2 linked regions of the Asanoa sp. WMMD1127 genome follow. The protein of the gene in region 2 interacts with the protein of the main gene of each other region in a pairwise test. Links are inferred from orthologs where the notes say so. Each region holds a gene or a part of one and is shown on either strand. Other genes may lie near its edges.

Region 1 (10,272 bases), 7.0 Mb from region 2 along the record:
CTTCGGCTTCAGCGCCTCGACGTAGCCCTGCTTGAACAGCGCGGCGTTGTTGTCGGTCGGGTCGCCGTTGATCTGGACGATGTTGGCCTTGGTCTTGCCGGCGTCGGTCAGGCACTTGGTGAGGCCTTCGCCCATCAGCTTGCCGACCTGGACGTTGTCGAAGGAGACGTAGTACGACGCCTCGCCGCCAAGGGTCAGGCGGTCGTAGTCGATCGTCTTGATGCCCGCGCCCTGGGCCTTCTTCAGGCAGGCGCTGCCGGAGTCGGAGTCCAGGTTGACGATCAGCAGGACGGAGACGCCCTCGTTGATCATGCTGTCACACAGGGTGCCGAACTTGGCCTTGTCGCCGTCGGCGTTCTGGATGTTGGCTTCGATGCCGGCGTTCTTGAACGCGTCGGCGAGCAGCGGGCGGTCGTTGGCCTCCCAGCGCGGCGAGGTCGCGGCGTCGGGCAGGATCACGCCGACCTTCTTGGCGGCACCGCCGCCACCGGCGTCGCCGCCGCCCGAGTCATCCGACCCACAACCCGCAAGTGCCAGTGCGCCGACCGCCATAGTGGCGACGGCGACCGACAGAAATCGGTTACGCATAACCTTGGACTCCTTCATGGCCGTTGAGCGGACCGCTCGGGGGCGAACGGCACTGTTGACCTCCCGGACCCTTGCAATCCGAAACACAAAATACTCGCGCATTTGCGCCCCTACCTCGCGCGGTCGACACGCTGCCGTAACGATCCGGTCACGGCACTGGAACCGGCTTCGATGCGTTCGGGCGACCCGAGAAAGCGCTCTCAGAGCGTACGCTTTCGGCCGCGGAGAGGGGATAGGTTGACTTTGGATACTCGTGCGTCGGACCACGATCGACAGCGCGTGGTCGAGCTGTTACAGCAGCACACCGCGACCGGTCACCTGAGCCTCGACGAGTTCACGGAGCGTGTGGGAAACGCCTATGGCGCCCGCACTCTCGGTGATCTCGCGATCGTGACCAGCGATCTTCCTTCGTTGCCGGAGAAGCCCGGCACCGTGCGCCGGGATCTCCTCGTCCTCTTCGCGATCGCAGCTGTGACCTTGTTGTTACTTGGGCTCTACATGGCCGTGACCCGTTAAGGACGACCGGTTACGCCACTGTCGAATAAGGACTTTCGCGCCGAATACGGTCGGAAGGGCCGTCGTCCCCGTGCCAGGAGCGCCAGAGCGCGGCGTACGAGCCTCCGGCCGCGACCAGCTCGGCATGGGAACCCAGCTCTGTGATCCGGCCGTCCTCCACCACCGCGACCCGGTCGGCGTCGTGCGCCGAGAACAGCCGGTGCGCGATGGCGATCACCGTGCGCCCCTGGAGAACCGCGGCGAGTGACCGCTCGAGGTGCCGGGCCGCCCGCGGGTCGATCAGCGAGGTGGCCTCGTCGAGCACCAGCGTGTGCGGGTCGGCCAGCACCAGCCGGGCCAGGGCCAGCTGCTGGGCCTGGGCCGGCGGCACCGAGTAGCCACCCGTGCCGACCACGGTGTCCAAATCGGACGGCAGCGCGGCGACCCAGTCGAGCGCGTCGACCGCGGCCAGCGCCGTCCGGACCTCGTCGTCGGTGGCGCCCGGCCGGGCCATCACCAGGTTGTCGCGGACCGTACCGATGAAGACGTGGTGCTCCTGCGTCACCAGCGCGACGTGCGAGCGCAGCTCGTCGAGCGGCAACGACGCCAGCGGAACCCCGCCGACGGTGATCGAGCCGCCGGTGGGCGCGTGGATCCCGGCCAGCAGGCGGCCCAGCGTCGACTTGCCGGCGCCGGACGGGCCGACCATGGCCAGCCGCTCGCCGGGCTCGATCGTCAGGTCGATGCCGTGCAGGACGTCGCGACCCTCCACATAGGCGTATCGCACGTCCTTGGCCACCAACCGCTCACCGCGCGGCGCCGGCACCGTCTCGGCAGCCGGGGCCGGTTTGCCCGCCACGCCGAGCAGCCGGGCCAGCGAGGCCCCGCCGACCTGGAGCTCGTCGAGCCACGACAGCAGCCGGTCGAGCGGGTCGACGAGCGCCTGCACGTAGAGCGTCGCCGCGGTCACCTGGCCCAGCGTCACCCAGCCCTCCAGGTAGAACCAGCCGCCGATCAGCAGCGTGGCCACCACCGGCACCACGTAGCCGACCTCGACGATGGGGAACCAGACCGTGCGCAGCATCAGCGTGTAGCGCTCGGCCGCGTAGGACCGGGCGATGTCGGTGTCGGTGCGGGCCCGGCGGCGATCCTGCAGACGCAGCGCCTCGGTGGTGCGCGACCCCTCGACCGTTTCGCTGATGCCGTCGGTGATGTCGGAGTAGGCGGCGTTCTCCCGCAGGTAGCCGGCGGGCGCGCGGCGCAGGTACCAGCGGGTGCCGTACCAGAGCATCGGCGCCGCGATCAGGCAGGGCAGCGCCAGCAGCGGGCTGGTGAGGATGATCGCGCCGACCACGAACGCCGCGGTGACAATGGCGATCAGCGTCTCGGGCATGGCGAACCGCACGCTGTGCGACAGGGCCGAGACATCGCGGGACGTACGGGTGAGCAGGTCACCGGTGCCGGCCCGCTCCACGGTGGACAGTGGGATGGCGAGGACCCGGTCGACGAACTCCTCCCGCAGCTCGGCCAGCACCCGCTCGCCCAGCCGGGCCGAGCAGAAGGCGGCGAACCGGGTCAGCACCGCCTGCGTCACCACGAACGCGGCGATGGCGATCGCCACCTCGTCGACGGCTCGGGTGGTGGTGCCGGTGGACAGTCCCTCAACCAGGTTGCCCAGCAGCCGCGGGGCGACGAGGCCCGCGACCGCGGCCAGCCCGTGCAGCCCAATCGCGAGCGCGAGCTGACGGGGATGGCGGCGGACCAGTCGGCGCGCATAGCGCCGCACCTCCCACGCTTCTGCGACAGGGAGCTGTCTTGTCATCCGTCCTCCTCCCTGGTCACGGTGGCGGCGTAGTCGGGGCGTTGGCGCAGGAGCTCGCGGTGGGTGCCGGTGGCGACCACCCGGCCGCCCGCGACGAAGGCGACCTCGTCGGCCCGGTCGAGCACGAGCGGGCTGGTGGTGCAGACGACCGTGGTGCGCCCGGCGCGGGCGGCGCCGAGGCGGGCGGCGATCCGCGCCTCGGTGTGCGCGTCGACCGCGCTGGTCGGCTCGACCAGCACCAGCGTCTCGGGGTCGGCGACCAGCGCGCGGGCCAGCCGCAGGCGCTGCTGCTGGCCGCCGGAGAACTCGCGGCCTCGCTCGGCGACCAGGGTGTCGAGCCCGTCGGGCAGGGCGTCGAGCACGTCGCGGGCGCTCGCGGCGTCGAGGGCCGACGCGACCGCCGCGTCGCCCTTGGCCCGCGGGTCGAGCTCGCCGCGCAGCGGACCGGAGAACAGCCGCGCGTCGTTGTCGGCCACCAGCACCCGGGCTCGCACGTCGGCCAGGTCGAGATCGGCCAGCGGTACGCCGGACAGCGTGACGGCACCGTCGGCGAACCGGCCGAGCCGGTCGGCGATCGTGGCCGCCGCCACCGGGTCGCCGGCCGCGATCGCGGTGAACCGTCCTGGCTGGACGGTCAGCCCCGACTCGGCGTCGACGAGCGGCCCGGGCGGGGCCGAGACCGGCGCCGCCGGCGAAGTGAACTCGGGCTCGATGGTGAACATCCGCACCACCCGGCGGGCGGCGACGTGCCCCTTGGTCAGCCGGTCGATCGCCTCGGTCAGCTGGCGCAGCGGGCTGACCAGGAAGGCGACGTAGCCGTAGAGGGCGACGAGCTCGCCGGCGCTGATCTCGCCGCGCAGGGCGAAGCGGGCGCCGAGCCAGGTGACCAACACCAGGAACATGCCCGGCAGCAGGATCTCGGAGGCGGCGAGGAGGGACTCGATCCGGGCGACGCGTACGCCGGCCGATCGCAGGCCCTGCGACTCGGCGCGGTAGCGGCCGGCGAACGTCGACTCACCGCCGACGCCGCGCAGCACCCGCAGGCCCGCGACGAGGTCGCCGGCCCGGGTGGTCAGCTTGCCCTCCTGTTCGCGGTAGACCTGCTGGCGGCGCTGCAGCGGCTTGATCAGGCTGCCGGCGATCAGCATCATCACCGGCACGCCGATCACGACGACCAGCCCGAGCGGCACCGAGGTGCGCAGCAGGATGACCGCGACGGTGATGACCGCGACCAGCGATCCGGTGCCGCGGGCGGTGATGTCGAGTGCCCCGCCGATGTGGTTGATGTCGGCCGTGCCGATGCTGACGACCTCGCCGGTGGCCAGCCGTTTGGGCAGCGTGGCGCCGACCCGGTTGGCCTGCCGCACGGTGAGCTGGACGGTGCGGTAGGCGGCGGCGAGCCAGTTGAACCCGGCCATCCGGTGGCGCAGGACGCCGGTCGCGCCGGTGACCAGGCCGAGCCCCAGCAGCACCCCGCCCCAGCGGAGCAGGCCGTCGGGGTCGCGGTCGGCGAGGCCCGCGTCGATCGCCCGGCCGACGGTGGCCGGGATCAGCGCCTGGCTGACCATCCAGAGGGTCGCGAAGCCGATCGCGGCCAGCAACGACGGCCAGGTGCGGGCCGCCAGCCACAGCAGGTAGCGGGTGGCCGACCGGACATCGGGATCGCCGGGATCGGCGACGGGTAGGGGGCGCATAGCATGGCCGAAGTTAATTGATCAACTTTGACCGGCGCCACCGATTATCGGTCGACCTGGGTGAAGTCCCACTCGTGCGGTGGCCTGGCCACCAGCAGCGGCGGCGGGGCGCCCAGCGCCTGCGGATCGCTGCGCCATCTGGAAATCACGACGCACCGGTCGTCGGACGACGAGAACACCTCGCTGGCGATGTGCAGCGGGTAGACCTCGATCCGCGGGAGGGCCGTGTCGCAGACCCAGTCGACCAGGTCGGGCAGGCGCCCGGGCTCGGCCCGCGCCTCCCACATGCGCACGATCACGTGGCCGGACACTACACACTCACGAGCGTCAACGGCATCGCGGAGTCGGCCGGAAGATCCAACCGGCTGGGCCGTACGCCGGCCGCGACGAGGTGCGAGCCGAGCGCGGCCACCATCGCGCCGTTGTCGGTGCACAGCTTGGGCCGCGGCACCCGCACGGTGATGCCCACCTTGGCCGCCCGCTCCTCGGCCATCGCCCGCAGCCGGGAGTTGGCCGCGACGCCGCCGCCGATCACCAGCGTGTCCACGCCGTGCTGCCGGCAGGCGTCGATGGCCTTGGCGGTCAGCACGTCGCAGACCGCATCCTGGAAGGACGCTGCCACGTCGTTGACGGGCACCGGCTCGCCGGCCCGCTCGCGCGCCTCGACCCAGCGGGCCACCGCGGTCTTCAGCCCGGAGAACGAGAAGTCGAAGCGGTGCGCGGCCTGGTCCTTGGCCGCGGTCAGGCCGCGCGGGAAGGCGATCGTGGCCTGGCCCTCGCGGGCCGCGCGGTCGATCGGCGGCCCGCCGGGGAACGGCATGCCCAGCAGCCGGGCCACCTTGTCGAACGCCTCGCCGGCCGCGTCGTCGATGGTCGAGCCGAGCGGGGTCACGCCGCCGGCCAGGTCGTCGACGAGCAGCAGCGAGGAGTGGCCGCCGGAGACCAGCAGCGCGATCGCCGGCTCCGGCAGGGGGCCGTGTTCGAGCGTGTCCACGGCGACGTGGGCGGCGAGGTGGTTCACGCCGTAGACGGGCTTCTCGGCCGCGACCGCGTAGCCCTTGGCGGCGGCGACGCCGACCAGCAGGGCGCCGGCCAGGCCGGGGCCCGCCGTGACGGCGATCGCGTCGATGTCGGCCAGGGTCACGCCGGCGTCGTCGAGCGCGCGCTGCATGGTCGGCACCATCGCCTCGAGGTGCGCCCGGCTGGCCACCTCTGGCACGACGCCGCCGAACCGGGCGTGCAGGTCCACACTGGACGCCAACGCGTCGGCCAGCAGCGTCGTGCCGCGCACGATGCCCACGCCCGTCTCGTCGCAGGAGGTCTCGATGCCGAGGACCAGGGGTTCGTCAGTCACGTCTCATCACCAGCGCATCGGTGTTGCTCGGTTGGTAGTACCCACGGCGTACGCCGATCGGCTCGAAACCGTAGGTGGCGTAGAGCTTCTGGGCCGGGGCGTTGTCGACCGCGACCTCCAGCAGCACGGCGTGGGCGCGTTGCCGCTCGGCCTCGCCGAGCAGCGCCTCGACCATGACCCGGCCGATGCCCCGTCGCTGTGCGTCCCGGCGGACCGCGATGTTCTGGATCCACGCCTCGTCGCCGTTGACCGCCAGACCGCCGTACCCGAGGATCCGCTCCTGCTCGTCGAGGGCGACCAGGTAGAAGTGGCCGCTGGACAGCTCGTTCCAGAACATGCCGGCCGACCACTTCTCGTCGCCGAACAGGTCCTGCTCGATCGGCAGCAGCTGCGCGATGTGCCACCAGCGCAGCCGGGTGAGCTTGGCCGTCACCGCAGCACCGGCTTGTGCCCTCCCGCCGCGACGGCGTCCGGGCGGCGGAGATAGAGCGGGGTGAGCGGCTCGCTTGGCGCGCCGGCGCGGATCCGGTCGGCGGCGTGCGCGACGAAGCCGTCGATGGTGGGATAGCGCGGCTCGTCGAGGACCTTGACGCCGAGCCGGTCGGCGTATTTCAGGGCGCCGTCGCCGACCGCGACCGTGGCGGACCGTTCGGCGGCCACGTCGGGCAGGTCGACGTGCGGGCCGTCGACGCGCGCGCCGGCCTGGTCGTAGAGCGCCCAGTAGACCTCGCGCCGGCGGGCGTCGGTCGCCACCAGCGTGACCTGGCCCGGCATACCGCCGATCGCGTCGAGGGAGCACACGCCGTAGGTCGGAATGCCCAGCGCCTGGCCCATGCTGGCCGCGGTGACCAGGCCCACCCGCAGCCCGGTGAACGGCCCGGGGCCGGTGCCCGCGACGATCGCCCGCAGGTCGCGGACGGTGGCGCCGGAGCGGCGCAGGGCCTCGTCGACCTCGGGCGCCATCAGCTCGCCGTGCGCGCGCCCGTCGACCGTGCGCAGCTCCGCTGTCACCGTGTGGCCGGTCGGGGTGACGTCGACCACCGCCGCGGTCACCGCGGGCGTCGACGTGTCGAGGACGAGAACGAGCACGATATGCACCTTATCCGGCGGGCTGCCGTGACTGCCGCTCAGGCCGAGCGGCTCCAGTCGATGGGAGTCAGGCCCGCGTCGGCGAGGGCCTTGTTGGCGGCGCTGAACGGGCGGCTGCCGAGGAACCCGCGCGGGTTGAGCGGGCTCGGGTGGCCGGCCTCCAGCACGACGTGCGCCGGGTTGGTGACCAGCGCCGCCTTCTTGCGGGCGTAGCCGCCCCAGAGCAGGAAGACCACCCGGTCGGGCTGGTCCTGCAGGGCCCGGATGGTGGCGTCGGTGAACGCCTCCCAGCCCTTGTTGGCGTGCGACCCCGCCGCTCCCTCGCGCACCGTGAGCACCGCGTTGAGCAGCAGCACCCCCTGCGTCGCCCAGCCGCGCAGGTCGCCGCCGTCGGGCGCGGGGACGCCGAGGTCCGCGGCCAGCTCCTTGTAGACGTTGCGGAGCGAGGGCGGGACGCGTACGCCGGCCTGGACGCTGAAGCTGAGCCCGTGGGCCTGACCAGCGCGGTGGTAGGGATCCTGGCCGAGGATGACCACGCGGGCGTCGGCCGGCCCGCACAGCCGGTAGGCGGTGAACAGGTCGGTCAGCGGCGGGTAGACGGCGGTCGCCGCGTACTCGGCGGCCACGAAGGCGCCCAGGTCCGCGGTGGCGGCCGGGTCGAGGTGCGGCCCCAGGGCGCTCGCCCATTCGGGTGGCAGCAGGTCGAGCAGGTTCACCGGGCGTCCTCGGTGAGCGTCGCCACGCGGTCGGCCCAGTCGCCGCCGGCCGGTTCGAGCTCGATCACCCGGGTGTCGTCGTCGCGCCGGTCGATGCGTACGCGCAGATGCTCGTCGCGCAGTTGCTCGACGATGCCCTCACCCCACTCGACCACGGTGACCGCGTCGTCCATCGAGGCGTCCAGGTCGAGCCCGTCGATCTCGGCCAGCGGGTCGGCGGCGGCGCCGATCCGGTACGCGTCGGCGTGCACGAGCGGGGTCGCGCCGCCGTTGGCCCGGTCGGGGCGGTGCACCCGGGCGATCACGAAGGTCGGCGAGGTGACGTCGCCCTGCACGTGCAGGCCGGCGCCGATGCCCTGGACGAGCGCGGTCTTGCCGGCGCCGAGGGGGCCGGTCAGCACGACCAGGTCGCCGGGGCGCAGCACCGCCGCCAGCCGCGCGCCGAACGCCCGGGTGTCGTCCACAGTGTCCAGTTGGATCATGCCGAGATCTTCTCCAGGAATGCGAGGACCACCGCGTTCACCTCGTCGGCGTTTTCCAGCATGACGACGTGCCCGCTGTTGTTGACCTTCACGAACTCCGCGTCGGGCAGGTGGCGCAGGATCTCCTCGGAGTGCGCGACCGGAGTGATCATGTCTTTGTCACCGACGATTATCACGGTCGGGGTGCGCTCGAGCGCCGCCAGTGCCGGGTAGCGGGCGTGGGTGTAGAGCGTGCGCAGGTAGCGGGCGACCGTGTCGACCGACGTGCGCGAGTTCATCTTCTCCACATAGGACACCAGCGACGGGCTGGGGCGGGAGTCGCCGAAGCCGTACCGTCGGGTGAGCAGCCAGGCCAGGTCGGTCGCGGCGATGCGGGCGCGGTCGATGGTCGGGCCGGTCAGCCGGGTGGCGCTGTTGACCAGCGGCAGCAGTGGGCCGCCGACGCGGCCGATCAGCGCGGGCAGGCCCAGGCGGGTCTCGTCGATCAGGCCGCCCGAGGTGGCGATCAGCACGCAGCCCCGCACCCGGTCGTCGAAGAACTCCGGGTAGAGCTCGGCGAACGCCATGATGGTCATGCCGCCCATCGAGTGCCCGACCAGGATCAGCGGGCCGTCCGGGACCGTCTCGTCGATCACCGCGCGCAGCGTCTCGCCGAGGGCCGGCAGCTCGTATTCGCCGGTTTCCAGCTTGCCGGAGCGGCCGTGGCCGGGCTGGTCGTAGAAGACCATCCGGTGCTCGCCCTTGGCGGCGAGAGCCGTGCGCTGGAAGTGGAAGGTGCCCATGTCGAGGCAGAAGCCGTGGACGAACACGATGGTCGCCGGGGCCGGCTCGGTCACCGTCGGCTCGACCACCTCGACGTGGATGTCCGTGCCGTCGGCGGTGCTGACGGTGAGGACCTCGTCATAGGGCAGGCGGTCGAACGGCTCGTCCACGTAGGGGTCAGCCACGCCCCGCTTCGAGCGGCGGACGACCGCGCGCTCGACGGCTACTCCGGTGGCGATCCCGGCCGCGGCCAGACCGACCACCGCGCCGATGATGCCCGCGCGGCGTCGGGTGCTCATTCACCTTCCTCGCCGTCGTAAACCCGCGGGACTCTGGTGCTCCCGAATCGGGTGACGATCTCGTAGTTGATGGTGTCGATGGCCGCGGCCCAGTCGTCGGCGGTGGGCGCACCGTCGTCGCCGGGGCCGAACAGGGTCGCCACGTCGCCGGGCGCGACCGGCTGGTCGCCGACGTCGAGGACGATCTGGTCCATGCAGACCCGGCCCGCGATCGTGTGCCGGACGCCGTCGACCGACACAGGGCCGACGTTGGACGCGTGCCGGGGCACACCGTCGGCGTAGCCGAGCGGGACCACCGCGAGCGTAGTCTCCCGGGTGGTCGTGTAGGTGTGGCCGTAGGAGACGCCGGTGCCGGCCGGCACCCGCTTGGTGAGCATGAGGCGGGCCCGGGCGGTCATCGCGGGGCGCAGGCCGAACTGCTCGCCGGGGATGGGCGACAGGCCGTAGACCGCGATGCCGGGGCGGACCAGGTCGAAGTGGGCGTCCGGGCGGGTCAGCGTGGCCGCGGAGTTGGCGATGTGGCGCAGCGGCGGGCGGACGCCGAGCCGCTCGGCCACCGCGAGGGCGTCGCGGTAGGCGTCGAGCTGGCGGTCGATGGTCTCGTGGCCGGGCGCGTCCGCGTAGACGAAGTGGCTCCAGATGCCGACGATCTCGATGGCGCCGTCGGCCTGGGCCTTGGCGGCCGCCTCGACCAGGGCCGGCCAGTCGTCGGCGGTGGCGCCGCCCCGGGACAGGCCCGTGTCGATCTTGAGGTGCACCCGGGTGGGCTTCCTCGCCTCCTGGCCGGCCTTGATCATCTCGTCGAGCTGGCCGAGGCTGGCGGCGCTCAGGTCGATGTCGTTGGCGACGCCCTCGTGCAGCGGCAGGCCCGGGGTCAGCAGCCAGGCCAGGACCGGCGCGGTGATGCCGGCCCGGCGCAGGCCGAGCGCCTCGTCGAGGGTGCAGACGCCCAGCCAGGTCGCGCCCCCGGC
Region 2 (10,096 bases):
GGCGGCGTTCCACCGCACCGCCGCGGTCGCGCAGCCGGCCGCGCGGTCGGCCGCCCGGTCGATGACCGTCGTCGGCAGGTAGAGCGCGCCGCCGAGGAGCACGCCGAGCACCACCAGGACGGGCGGGTAGTCGAGGACGGGGCGGTGCAGCGCCCAGCCGCCGAGCGGGCCGAGCACCCCGACGGTGACCGCGTTGACCGTCACGTCCCAGCCGGGGCGGGCCTTGAGGCGGACGGGCGGGACGCTGTAGAGCCAGCCGAGCACGAGCACCGCCGCGGTGCCGGCGAGCAGCACGGGGCCGGCGACGGCCGCGGCCACCAGGGCACCGGCGGCACACCAGCCGGCGCACCGGCGCAGGTCGGCCGGGGTCAGCACGCCGGTCACCAGCGGGGCCGTGGCCTTGCGGGGGTTGCGGCGGTCGGTGGGCAGGTCGTGCAGGTCGTTGAGGGCGAACACGAACCCCCAGAGAAACGGCCCGAGCACGAGCCCGACCGCGACCGTCCCCGCCATCGCCGGCGCGGCGGGCAGCCAGTCGCCGCTCGCGAGCACCGCGCCGAAGGCGCCACCGCCCCAACCGAGGGGCCAGAACCAGGGCCGGGTCAACCGCACGACGGCCCAGGCGCGTACGAGCCGCCGGGGCCGGACAACGGTTTCGGACCGGACGAGGGGCGGAGCCGCGACAGCGCTGGTCATGCCACCGACGCTAGAAGCGCGCGGGACGCACCTGATCACCTCGGCGAGCGATCCCGCTCCCCCGCGCGGGGGAGATCACGGTCAGCGGAGCGGGCGGAAGTAGCGGTCCGCCGCCCAGCCGGCCACCTCGTGGCCCATGCGCACGCCCGCCGTGTCGGCCGAGCGGAAGTGGATGCCCAGCCAGACGCGGGCGTCGACCACGTCCTGGTCCAGGGCACGCCCGGAGACGTAGGACCGTGTCACGCCCGGCACCGCCGTCGAGGTCAGGGTCAGCCTCAGCCACCGTGTGTCGAGCACCTCCGCCAAGGCCGCGGTGAAGGCGCCGGACGCCGCCGAGTAGCCGCTCACCCAGTCCGGATAGGGCGGCGTCGCGATCATGGGTGTCCAGGTCGGGTCCGGGGTCGTGGCCGGGTTGCCGTCGGTGTCCGCCAGCGCGATCGCGGTGACCGGGCGCCAGTAGGCGTAGCGGTACTTCGAGTGCCAGACCGAGATCGCCGTGTCGGCGAGGCTCATGTCGACCGCCGCGAACATCCGGGCGGCGGCGGCCAGGCTCAGGCCGCGCAGCGCCACCTGGTCGCGCAGGGCCGCGTTGAACTGGACGACCACGTTGCCCGCGAAGAAGCGGGCCGTGTCGGTCTGGGCCGGCGTCCGGACCGTCGACGTCGCGCTGCCGAGGGCCTTCACCTCGGCGAACTCGCGGGCGTAGCGGGCCGAGCCGAGGGCCGGCGGCGGACCCGGCGTGCCGAACTGGGCGCCGTCGCGGACGAGCAACGGGCGCACCGCGCCCAGCCACGGCACGGCGAACGGCGCCAGGGCCGGCGGGGTGGGGCGCCACACGCCCGGGGCCGGCGGCCGGGTGTAGGACACCGGCGCGTTGCGGCCGTCGTCGGCCCGCTGCCGGATCAGCGTGTCGGCGGCTAGCTCGCCGAAGGCGACGCCGGCGGCCTTGGCCGGGCCGTCCGGGATCCGCGACAGCGACGCGGCGTACGCGGCATCCAATGTGGACGAGGCCGCAGGCGAGTAGGTGACGAGCACCCGGTGTGCGGCCGCGACCGCGGCGGCCGGTGCCGAGGCCCGGTGCGGCGCGCGGGCGCGGAACCGGTAGGGCTCGTAGCCGCCGGTGATGCCGACGACCGCGTTGTAGACGGCCGCGTGCACGAAGCCCATGTAGAGCAGCCCCTCGGGCTGCGACCTGGTCGGGTCGCCGACCAGGGTGGTGACCGCGATCGCGTTCCACTCGGCGACCACCGCCGGGTCGTCCCGCGAGGACGCCGCCGCGGGGGCGGCGACGGACGCCAGCACCAGGGCACAGACGAGGACCAGACCACGAGCGCGCATCTCGACCACCTCGGCTCCGCGCGCGTACGAAAGCTGCCCGGGATGCTTCTCCGATGATCTAGGTCGGTCAATGGCTGTCGCCCGGAAGGATGACCCGATCGATCAGTTTCGGAGAAGCCGCCGCCGAGCCGGGTTTCCTAACCTGGCGGTGTCCGCACCGACGCGCACGCGAGGAGCACCAAGGCGATGATCACGAAGCTGAACGTCACGTCCATCTACGTGCTGGACAAGGACGAGGCGCTGGACTTCTACGTCGACAAGCTCGGTCTGGAGAAGGGCAACGACGTCCGGCAGGGCGACTACCGCTGGCTGACCGTACGCGTCCCCGGCGCCGACGGCACCGAGATCTCCCTGGAGGAACCGGGCGCCCCACTGCACGACGAGGCGACCGCCCGCCAGCTCCGGGAGCTCGTGGCCAAGGGCGCGCTGACCGGCCTGGTCCTCATCACGGACGACATCCAGCAGCTCTTCGACACCCTGAAGGCGCGCGGTGTCACCGACTTCACGCAGGAGCCGACCGCGCACTTCTACGGCACCGACATGGGCCTGCGGGACCCGTTCGGCAACCCGATCCGGATTCTCCAGCAGGGAGACGCCACCGCCTGACTCACCCGACGTACGACTGGATCGCGGTGACCGCGGCCCCGCGCGCCCATGCGTCGAAGCCGCCGGGATGCACCTCGACGGCGACGGGGTCAGCGGCCGGATCCCGGTCGGCGGCCAGACCGTCGGCCATCGCGGCCGCGGCGACCGAGGCGAGCCGGATGCCGTCGCCGGAGAGCACCACCAGCGGCGCCATGGTCAGGTTGGCGACCATCGCGACCAGCCGGCCCAGCGCGCGCCCGGCGTCGTGCACCACCCGCGCGGCAACCGGGTCGCCGGCCTCGGCCATGTCGAGGCACTCGGCGTAGCCGGCGACGCGACCCCGGCCGACCGCCACCGCGTCCCGGATCTTGCCGCTGGCCAGCATCGCCTCGGCACAGCCCCGGTGGCCACGGGCGCAGAGCGGGCCGAGCGGGTCGAGCTGGAGGTGGGCGACGAGGCCCACGCCGGCGTCGTCGCTGTCCACCAGGCGATCGTGCACGACCAGGCCGTAGCCGACCCCCACGCCGATGGTGACCAGCGCGAACCGGTCACGGCCGCGGGCGGCGCCGAACCAGTGCGTGGCCCGGGTCAGCGCGAGCACGTCGTTGTCGACCACGGTGGGCGCCCCGGTCGCGGCGGCGACGAGACCACCTAGGTCGACCGGCTCGGCCCAACCGAAGTACGGCGCCGCCGTCACCGTGCGGTGGTCGGCCGCCCGCCCGCCGAGGCTCACCCCGACCCCGGTCAGCGCCTCACCGCCGGCGCAGGTGGCGACGAGCGACGCGACGCTCGCGACCACGTCGGCCGGCGACTTGCCGCGCAACGGAGCGTCCACTGTGGCCAGCACCGTGGAGCGCAGGTCGGCCAGCACGGCGTACCCGTGTGACCCGGTGAGCTTGACGCCCACGAACCGGTGCCCATCGGCGACCACGTCCAGCGGCGTCGACGGGCGCCCGACACCGCCCTCGCGGCCCGGGCCGACCGGCACGACCAGCCCGCCCGCCAGCAACGGCGCGACCAGCCGGGTCACGCTGCCGGCGGAGAGGCCGAGGCGGCGGGCGAGCGCCGTGCGGGACAGCGGGCCGTGCCGGAGCAGCTCGACGGCGGCGGCCCGGGTCGCGGGCGTCAGCGACGGCCAACCGGTTGAACCGTTGGACACCGGGTATCCCACCTCGATCGATCGGGTGTGCTCATGATGCCAGCCGATCTGTTTCTTGTGCATTCAAAGCAATGCACGCGCAGGATTCGCTATTTGCGGCATATCGCCAAGGGTTGACCGGGGACTTATTTTCGGCGTAGAAGTAAGTCAATGGTGACGTCCGTCACTGCCCGGAGGTGGTGTGCCCATGCCCCGCCGCATCGTCCGCGTCGTCGCCTGCCTCGCCACGGCCGCCCTGCTCGGCGGCTGCGGTGTCCTCGGCGCCGACGACGGCCGCACGACGCTCGACTTCTTCCAGTTCAAGCCCGAGGCCATCGAGACCTTCGACCGGCTGATCGCCGACTTCGAGCGGGAGCACCCCGACATCCACGTGGTGCAGAACCACGTGCCCAACGCCGACACCGCGATCCGCACCCGGCTGGTCCGCGACGACGTGCCCGACGTGATGACGCTCAACGCCAACGCGTCGTTCGGCGAGCTCGCCCGGGCCGGCGTCTTCTACGACTTCGCCCGCGAACCCGCGACCAGGACCGTCACCCCGGCGATCCTCGACATCATCAACGCGCTCGGCACCGCCAACCCCGGCGAGGTCAACGGGTTGCCGTTCGCCAGCAACGCCGACGGGGTGCTCTACAACAAGGCGCTGTTCGCGCAGCACGACGTCAAGGTGCCGACCACCTGGCAGGAGCTGATCGCGGCGGCCGAGACGTTCAAGGCGGCCGGTGTGACGCCGTTCTACGCCACGCTCAAGGAGTCCTGGACGGCGCTGCCGTCGTTCAACGCGCTCGCCGCCAACCTGCCGCCCGACGACTTCTGGGAGCAGCGGCGGGCCGGCGCGACCACCTTCGCCGACGCCTACGGCACCGTCGCGGACCGCTACCAGCAACTCTTCTCGTACGCCCAGCCCGACAAGCTCTCCCGCGGCTACAACGACGGCAACCAGGCGTTCGCCGAGGGCGAGACGGCCATGTACCTGCAGGGCATCTGGGCCATCCCGACGATCCGCGAGTTCGAGCCGGACTTCGACATCGGGGTGTTCCCGCTGCCGATGGACTCGCCGGCCGACACGCGGCTGGTGTCCGGTGTGGACGTCGCCATCACCTTGGGCCGCGAACCGTCCAACAAGGACGCCGCCATGACGTTCGTCAACTGGCTGATGCGGCCCGAGGTCGTCTCCGCGTACGCCGAGGACCAGAGCGCCGTCCCGCCGCTGCAGGCGCTCGAGCCGGCCGACGAGGCGCTCAAGGACCTCGTGCCCGTCTTCGCGAGCGGTCAGGTCACCGGGTTCGCCGACCACCAGATCCCGCCGGCGATCCCCTTGCCCCAGATCTGTCAGCAGTTCCTCATCGACGGCGACCGGGCGGCGTTCCTCGCGTCCCTCGACGACGAGTGGGACAAGTTCACCCGGCGACGCGGCTGAGGAGGCGAGATGACGCGTACGAACCGCACCTTCTACTGGATGGTCGTGCCCGCCTTCGTGTTGTTCTTCGTGTTCCACACGATCCCGGTGCTGCAGGGCGTCTTCTACAGCTTCACCGACTACGCCGGCTACGGCGACTGGAGCTTCGTCGGGTTCGACAACTACACCAACATCTTCGGTGACGAGCGGATCCGCGACTCGTACCTGTTCACCTTCCAGTTCGCGATCCTCAGCACGGTCCTCGTCAACGTGCTCGCGCTGGCGATCGCGATCGGCCTCAACGCGAAGATCAAGTTCCGGACGGCGTTGCGCGGCGTCTTCTTCCTCCCCAACGTGATGGCCATCCTGGTGGTCGGCTACATCTTCAACTACCTGTTCAGCTACACGCTCCCCTGGTTCGGCCAGAAGCTGGGCAGCGCCACGTTCTCGACGAGCATCCTGGCCAACGAGAACCTGGCGTGGCTGGCGATCGTGGTGTTCGCGGTCTGGCAGGCCACCGCCTTCGCCGTCATCCTCTACCTGGCGGGGCTGCAGACCATCCCGACCGAGTTGTACGAGGCCGCGTCCATCGACGGCGCCGGCGCCTGGCGGCAGTTCCGGCAGATCACGTTCCCGCTGATCGCCGCGTTCTTCACGATCAACATGGTGCTGTCGCTGAAGAACTTCCTGAACGTCTTCGACCACATCATCCCGCTGACCGACGGCGGCCCCGGCACGGCGACCGAGTCCATCTCGCTGGTCATCTACCGGGGCGGGTTCCAGGGCGGCGACTTCGCCTACCAGACGGCCAACGCGGTCGTGTTCTTCATCGTGATCGTCGCGTTCTCGCTGTTCCAGCTCCGCATCCTGATGCGCCGGGAGGTGCGTGCCTGATGACCACCGACGCCTTGACCCGAGCCACGCCGCCCGCCGCCGACGCGGAGCCGCCGCGCCGCCGGCTCTGGTCGCGCCGCTCGTCCGAGCCGCGGGAGAACTTCAAGGTCAACTGGTGGCTGACCGCGCTGATGTGCGTGCTGTCGCTGACCGTGCTGATCCCCTTGTACTTCGCGATCGTCACCGCCCTCAAGACCCCCGACGAGCTGACCGGCTCGGGCTTCGGGCTGCCGGGCGACCCGCGCTGGGCCAACTTCAGCGAGGCCTGGGAGCTGACCAACTTCCCACGGGCGGCGCTCAACAGCGCGCTCATCACGGTGGGCGCGGTGGTGCTGACGCTGCTGTCCAACTCGATGGTCGCGTATGCCATCAGCCGCAACTGGCATCGCCGCCGCTTCCGCATCCTGTTCTTCTATTTCGTCTCGGCGCTGTTCGTGCCGTTCCCGATCATCATGCTGCCCGTGGTGAAGCAGACCTCGCTGCTGTTCATGGACAACCAGATCGGCCTGATCTTCCTGTACGTGGTGTACGGGCTCGCCCTCAACGTCTTCATCTACGTCGGCTACCTCAACTCGATCCCGCGCGAGTTGGAGGAGGCGGCGATGACCGAGGGCGCGAGCGTCTGGACCACGTTCTGGCGGATCATCTTCCCGCTGCTGGCCCCGATCAACGCGACCGTCGGGATCCTGACCTGCCTGTGGGCGTGGAACGACTTCCTGCTGCCGCTGGTCGTGCTGTCGTCGCCGTCGGCGCAAACCCTGCCGCTCGTGCAGTACGTGTTCCAGGGCCAGTTCAGCACCAACTACACGCTGGCCTTCGCCTCCTACCTGATGGCGTTGGCCCCACTGGTCCTGGTCTACGTCTTCGCCCAGCGCTGGGTCATCTCCGGCGTGATGCGCGGCTCGGTCAAGTGACGTCTCTCCGGTAGGTGGCGAGGGTCTGCAGGTCGGTGAAGCCGAGGCGGGTGTAGAGCTCTCCCGCGCGTTCGGACTCCCAGCCGATCTTCAAGGTGGTGGCGCCGGCCCCGGCCAGGCGGTCGAGGCCGGCGCTGATCATCGCGTAACCGATGCCGCGGCCGGCGTGGGCGTCCTCGACGCGGACCGGCTCCACGAGCCCGACGCCGGTGAGGGGGTCGGGCCAGAAGAGCGCATAACCGGCGACGGTGTCGTCCGGCGCCAGCACCGCGAGGTCGCACCGGGGGTCGTAGAGGGTGGTCTGTCGCAGCCGCGCTTCGACGTCGGGTCCGTTGCGGCCGGCCATCGGATGCGGCGGCGTGCCGCGGCCCGCCCGGTCCACCAACCGGTAGCCCGCCGGCAGCGCGGCCACCGCCGGGCGGTCGCTCGCCGGCATCCAGCCCGACCACACGTCGTCCTCGCGTGCGAAACCGTGCTCTTCGTAAAAGGCGGCCAGCTCCAGGTCGTCGACCGGCACGAGCGCCTCGACGGTCGCTTCGCGCTGGTCGAGCTGGGCCAGGGCGGGCCGGGCCAGGTCGTCGAACGGCAGGGTCAACCCTGGCAGCCGGATGAGGTCGAGCGACCAGGCCTGTGTCGAGTCGGTCAACAGCGCCGCGGCGACCGGCAGGCCGTCGTCGTCGAACCAGACCGGCGTCTGGATCTCGTCCGTGGCGCGCGGGCGGCGCCACCACCACTGCGGGTCGGCGGCCTCCCACACCCCGCTCTTGGGCGCCTCGACGCGGATCCGCTGCAGCAAGGCGGTCACCGCGGCCAACCGCTCCAGCCCCGACAACATTCCGTGGCGCAAGACCCGCTCCTGACCCGTCGAGCTCCGTCGATCTCGACGACCGCGCCAGTATGGTCCTCGCGGCGTGCCTCGGCTACCGCCTTTAAGGAACGGCCCCTTACTAACGCTTTCCGCGGAGGAACGGCCCGTTCCTCACGCTCGAGCGTGGCGCGGACGGCGACGGTCCGCGACGGCGCGTGGCCACCGCGGGCCTGGTCCGGGCGCGGACCTGGCAGCGAAGCGGAGCGAGCGGTCCCCGGCGGGAGCGACGGTCGTGCCCCCGGCGGACCCGGGACCGGCTGTTGGATCAGGCCCCGGGGAACCAGAGCGCGATCTCGCGCTTGGCGCTGTCGGGCGAGTCGGAGGCGTGCACGAGGTTCTCGCGGTTGGAGAGGCCGAGGTCGCCGCGGATGGTGCCGGCGGCGGCCTTGCGCGCGTCGGTGGCGCCGACCAGGGCGCGGACCACCTCGATGACGCTGTCGCCGCTGAGGATCAGGGCGACCAGCGGCGCGCTGGTCATGAACTCCTTGAGCGGCGGGTAGAACGGCTTCTCGACGTGCTCGGCGTAGTGCGCGTCGGCGAGGTCCGCGTCCATCCGGCGGTGGGCCAGGGCGTCGATGGTCAGGCCCTTGCGCTCGAAGCGGCTCAGGATCTCGCCGACGAGGCCGCGGCGGACCGCGTCTGGCTTGATCAGCACGAGCGTGCGCTCGACCGGGCTGCTGGACACGTTGAACACCCTCCTGACGCTGGGGTGTTCATGCTACCGATGGCCGATCACCTGCCCCCGGCCGGCTCTTCCCTATGCGGGCGGCCTGGGCCTAGCCTTCTTGGTGACTCAGGGGAGGTCCACTGTGGCGAACGGCAACCGCCGCCCGCTGGCACCGGTTCGGAAGCTGTTCGCCGCGGTGCTGGGCACCTGTGCGCTGTTCGTGGTCCTGTTCGGGATCGGGATGCAGAGCCTGGCGATCGTGGCGCTCGGCATCGCGCTGATCGTGCTGGCGGTCGGGCTGGTGCTGGTCACCACGATCCGCGGCGGGGCGCGCGCCTGGGTCGCCGGCACCGCCCACGTGCACAGTGTCTCCGAGCCACCCGCGTCGTCGGTGTTCGGGCGCTGTGAGCTGCAGGTACTCGTCGACGCGCCCGGCGTGGCCGGCCGCCTCGTGCGGATGCGCGACCCGCGGGTGCCGGTCGCCAAGTGGCCTGACGTCGGCGCCAGCCTGCCCATCATGGTGGCCATCGACGACCCGCGGCACATCCGGATCCTCTGGGACGAGGTGCTCACCCACGCCGAGGCCGCCCTGGTCCGCGAGACCGACCTGGGGCCTGTCTCCGACATCGGGCCAGTCTCCGGGCCGATTCCCGCGGACGACGATCGGTGGCCGCGGCCGGACGACGGCTACACGGCGGCGCCGGTCGAGACCATCGAGACGACGACGGCCGACCTGACCGACGAGCTGAGCGGGCTGCGGGAGCCGGCGGAGCCGGTGGTCGTCCACCAGACGCCCGGCGGTCCGATCGTGGTCGAGGGGACGCTGGTCGAGCCGGCGGAGGCACCCGTGCCGCCGTTGGCGCGGCGGGCTCGGCCTGATCCGCATCGCACGCGGGCGGAGCGGGCGGACGAGCGATCCGGGGGTACGGGTACGGCTACCGCTACCGTCCCGCCGCCGGCTGAGGTGCCGGGGCAGCGGGGGGCGGCCGGGCCCAACACCGCGCGGCCAGACGACGTGTTCGACCAGGACGCGGCGTGGGCTGATCCGATCTTCACCGAGCGGCGGGTCAGTCGGCCGGCCAGTCGCGGGTCCGCGGATGCGGAGGCTGAGGCGGAGGCCGAGGCCGGGTCTGAGGGCGAGGCGCGGGCGGAGGGCGACGTGGCCGCGGCCGGGTCGGAGAACGACATCCGGTCGGACGCCGGCGGCTCGGCCCGCTCCGGCGCCGTCGTCGACGCTCCGGCGCAGGGCTCGCAGGCCGAGACCGGCTCCGACAGGGATGCCCGCTCCGCGGAAGCTGAGGCCGGCGCCAACAGCGAGGTTGACGATGCGGACCGGTCGACGGACAGTGCGGCGGTAGCCGACCAGGCCGCGGACGACGACGCGGCGACCGACGAAGCCCGGTCTCCGCGAGCTGGTGAGGCGGCTGGCGAGAGCGGCGACCCGGTTCTCGACGAGGAAGGCTGGGCGACCGGCGCGCGATCGGGCCAGGCGGCCCCGGCTGCGGCGGCTGCTGCCACCGCGGCGGCGGCCGCGCCGATCGCCGACGAACCCGAGCCACCGAAGACCCCGCGCAACGGC

What was found.
Region 1: the proteins of ndk (region 2) and ung interact in binary tests that used the Escherichia coli proteins (3 or more experiments, as listed by UniProt). The link is inferred for Asanoa sp. WMMD1127 from one-to-one orthologs.

The regions. Positions count from the first base shown.
Region 1 is NZ_JARUBP010000001.1:946,448-956,719, forward strand. The notes cover bases 5,920-8,919. They hold ung (uracil-DNA glycosylase), read right to left. Parts: upstream 7,759-8,919; coding sequence 7,081-7,758; downstream 5,920-7,080. Other genes in these bases: tsaD (tRNA (adenosine(37)-N6)-threonylcarbamoyltransferase complex transferase subunit TsaD), read right to left, coding at 5,920-5,953; rimI (ribosomal protein S18-alanine N-acetyltransferase), read right to left, coding at 5,946-6,386; tsaB (tRNA (adenosine(37)-N6)-threonylcarbamoyltransferase complex dimerization subunit type 1 TsaB), read right to left, coding at 6,383-7,042; tsaE (tRNA (adenosine(37)-N6)-threonylcarbamoyltransferase complex ATPase subunit type 1 TsaE), read right to left, coding at 7,755-8,240; O7635_RS04675 (alpha/beta hydrolase), read right to left, coding at 8,237-8,919. In the rest of the region: O7635_RS04625 (substrate-binding domain-containing protein), read right to left, coding at 1-588; O7635_RS04630 (DUF1707 domain-containing protein), read left to right, coding at 832-1,104; O7635_RS04635 (ABC transporter ATP-binding protein), read right to left, coding at 1,115-2,905; O7635_RS04640 (ABC transporter ATP-binding protein), read right to left, coding at 2,902-4,599; O7635_RS04645 (hypothetical protein), read right to left, coding at 4,644-4,898; more of tsaD, read right to left, coding at 4,910-5,919; more of O7635_RS04675, read right to left, coding at 8,920-9,301; alr (alanine racemase), read right to left, coding at 9,298-10,272. UniProt on the Escherichia coli protein: Excises uracil residues from the DNA which can arise as a result of misincorporation of dUMP residues by DNA polymerase or due to deamination of cytosine.
Region 2 is NZ_JARUBP010000001.1:7,943,000-7,953,095, forward strand. What follows is about bases 6,826-9,649. They hold ndk (nucleoside-diphosphate kinase), read right to left. Parts: upstream 8,536-9,649; coding sequence 8,116-8,535; downstream 6,826-8,115. Other genes in these bases: O7635_RS38025 (carbohydrate ABC transporter permease), read left to right, coding at 6,826-6,982; O7635_RS38030 (GNAT family N-acetyltransferase), read right to left, coding at 6,975-7,829. Also shown: O7635_RS37995 (UbiA family prenyltransferase), read right to left, coding at 1-693; O7635_RS38000 (vanadium-dependent haloperoxidase), read right to left, coding at 775-2,031; O7635_RS38005 (VOC family protein), read left to right, coding at 2,218-2,637; O7635_RS38010 (ROK family transcriptional regulator), read right to left, coding at 2,639-3,775; O7635_RS38015 (extracellular solute-binding protein), read left to right, coding at 3,963-5,195; O7635_RS38020 (sugar ABC transporter permease), read left to right, coding at 5,205-6,068; more of O7635_RS38025, read left to right, coding at 6,068-6,825. UniProt on the Escherichia coli protein: Major role in the synthesis of nucleoside triphosphates other than ATP. The ATP gamma phosphate is transferred to the NDP beta phosphate via a ping-pong mechanism, using a phosphorylated active-site intermediate.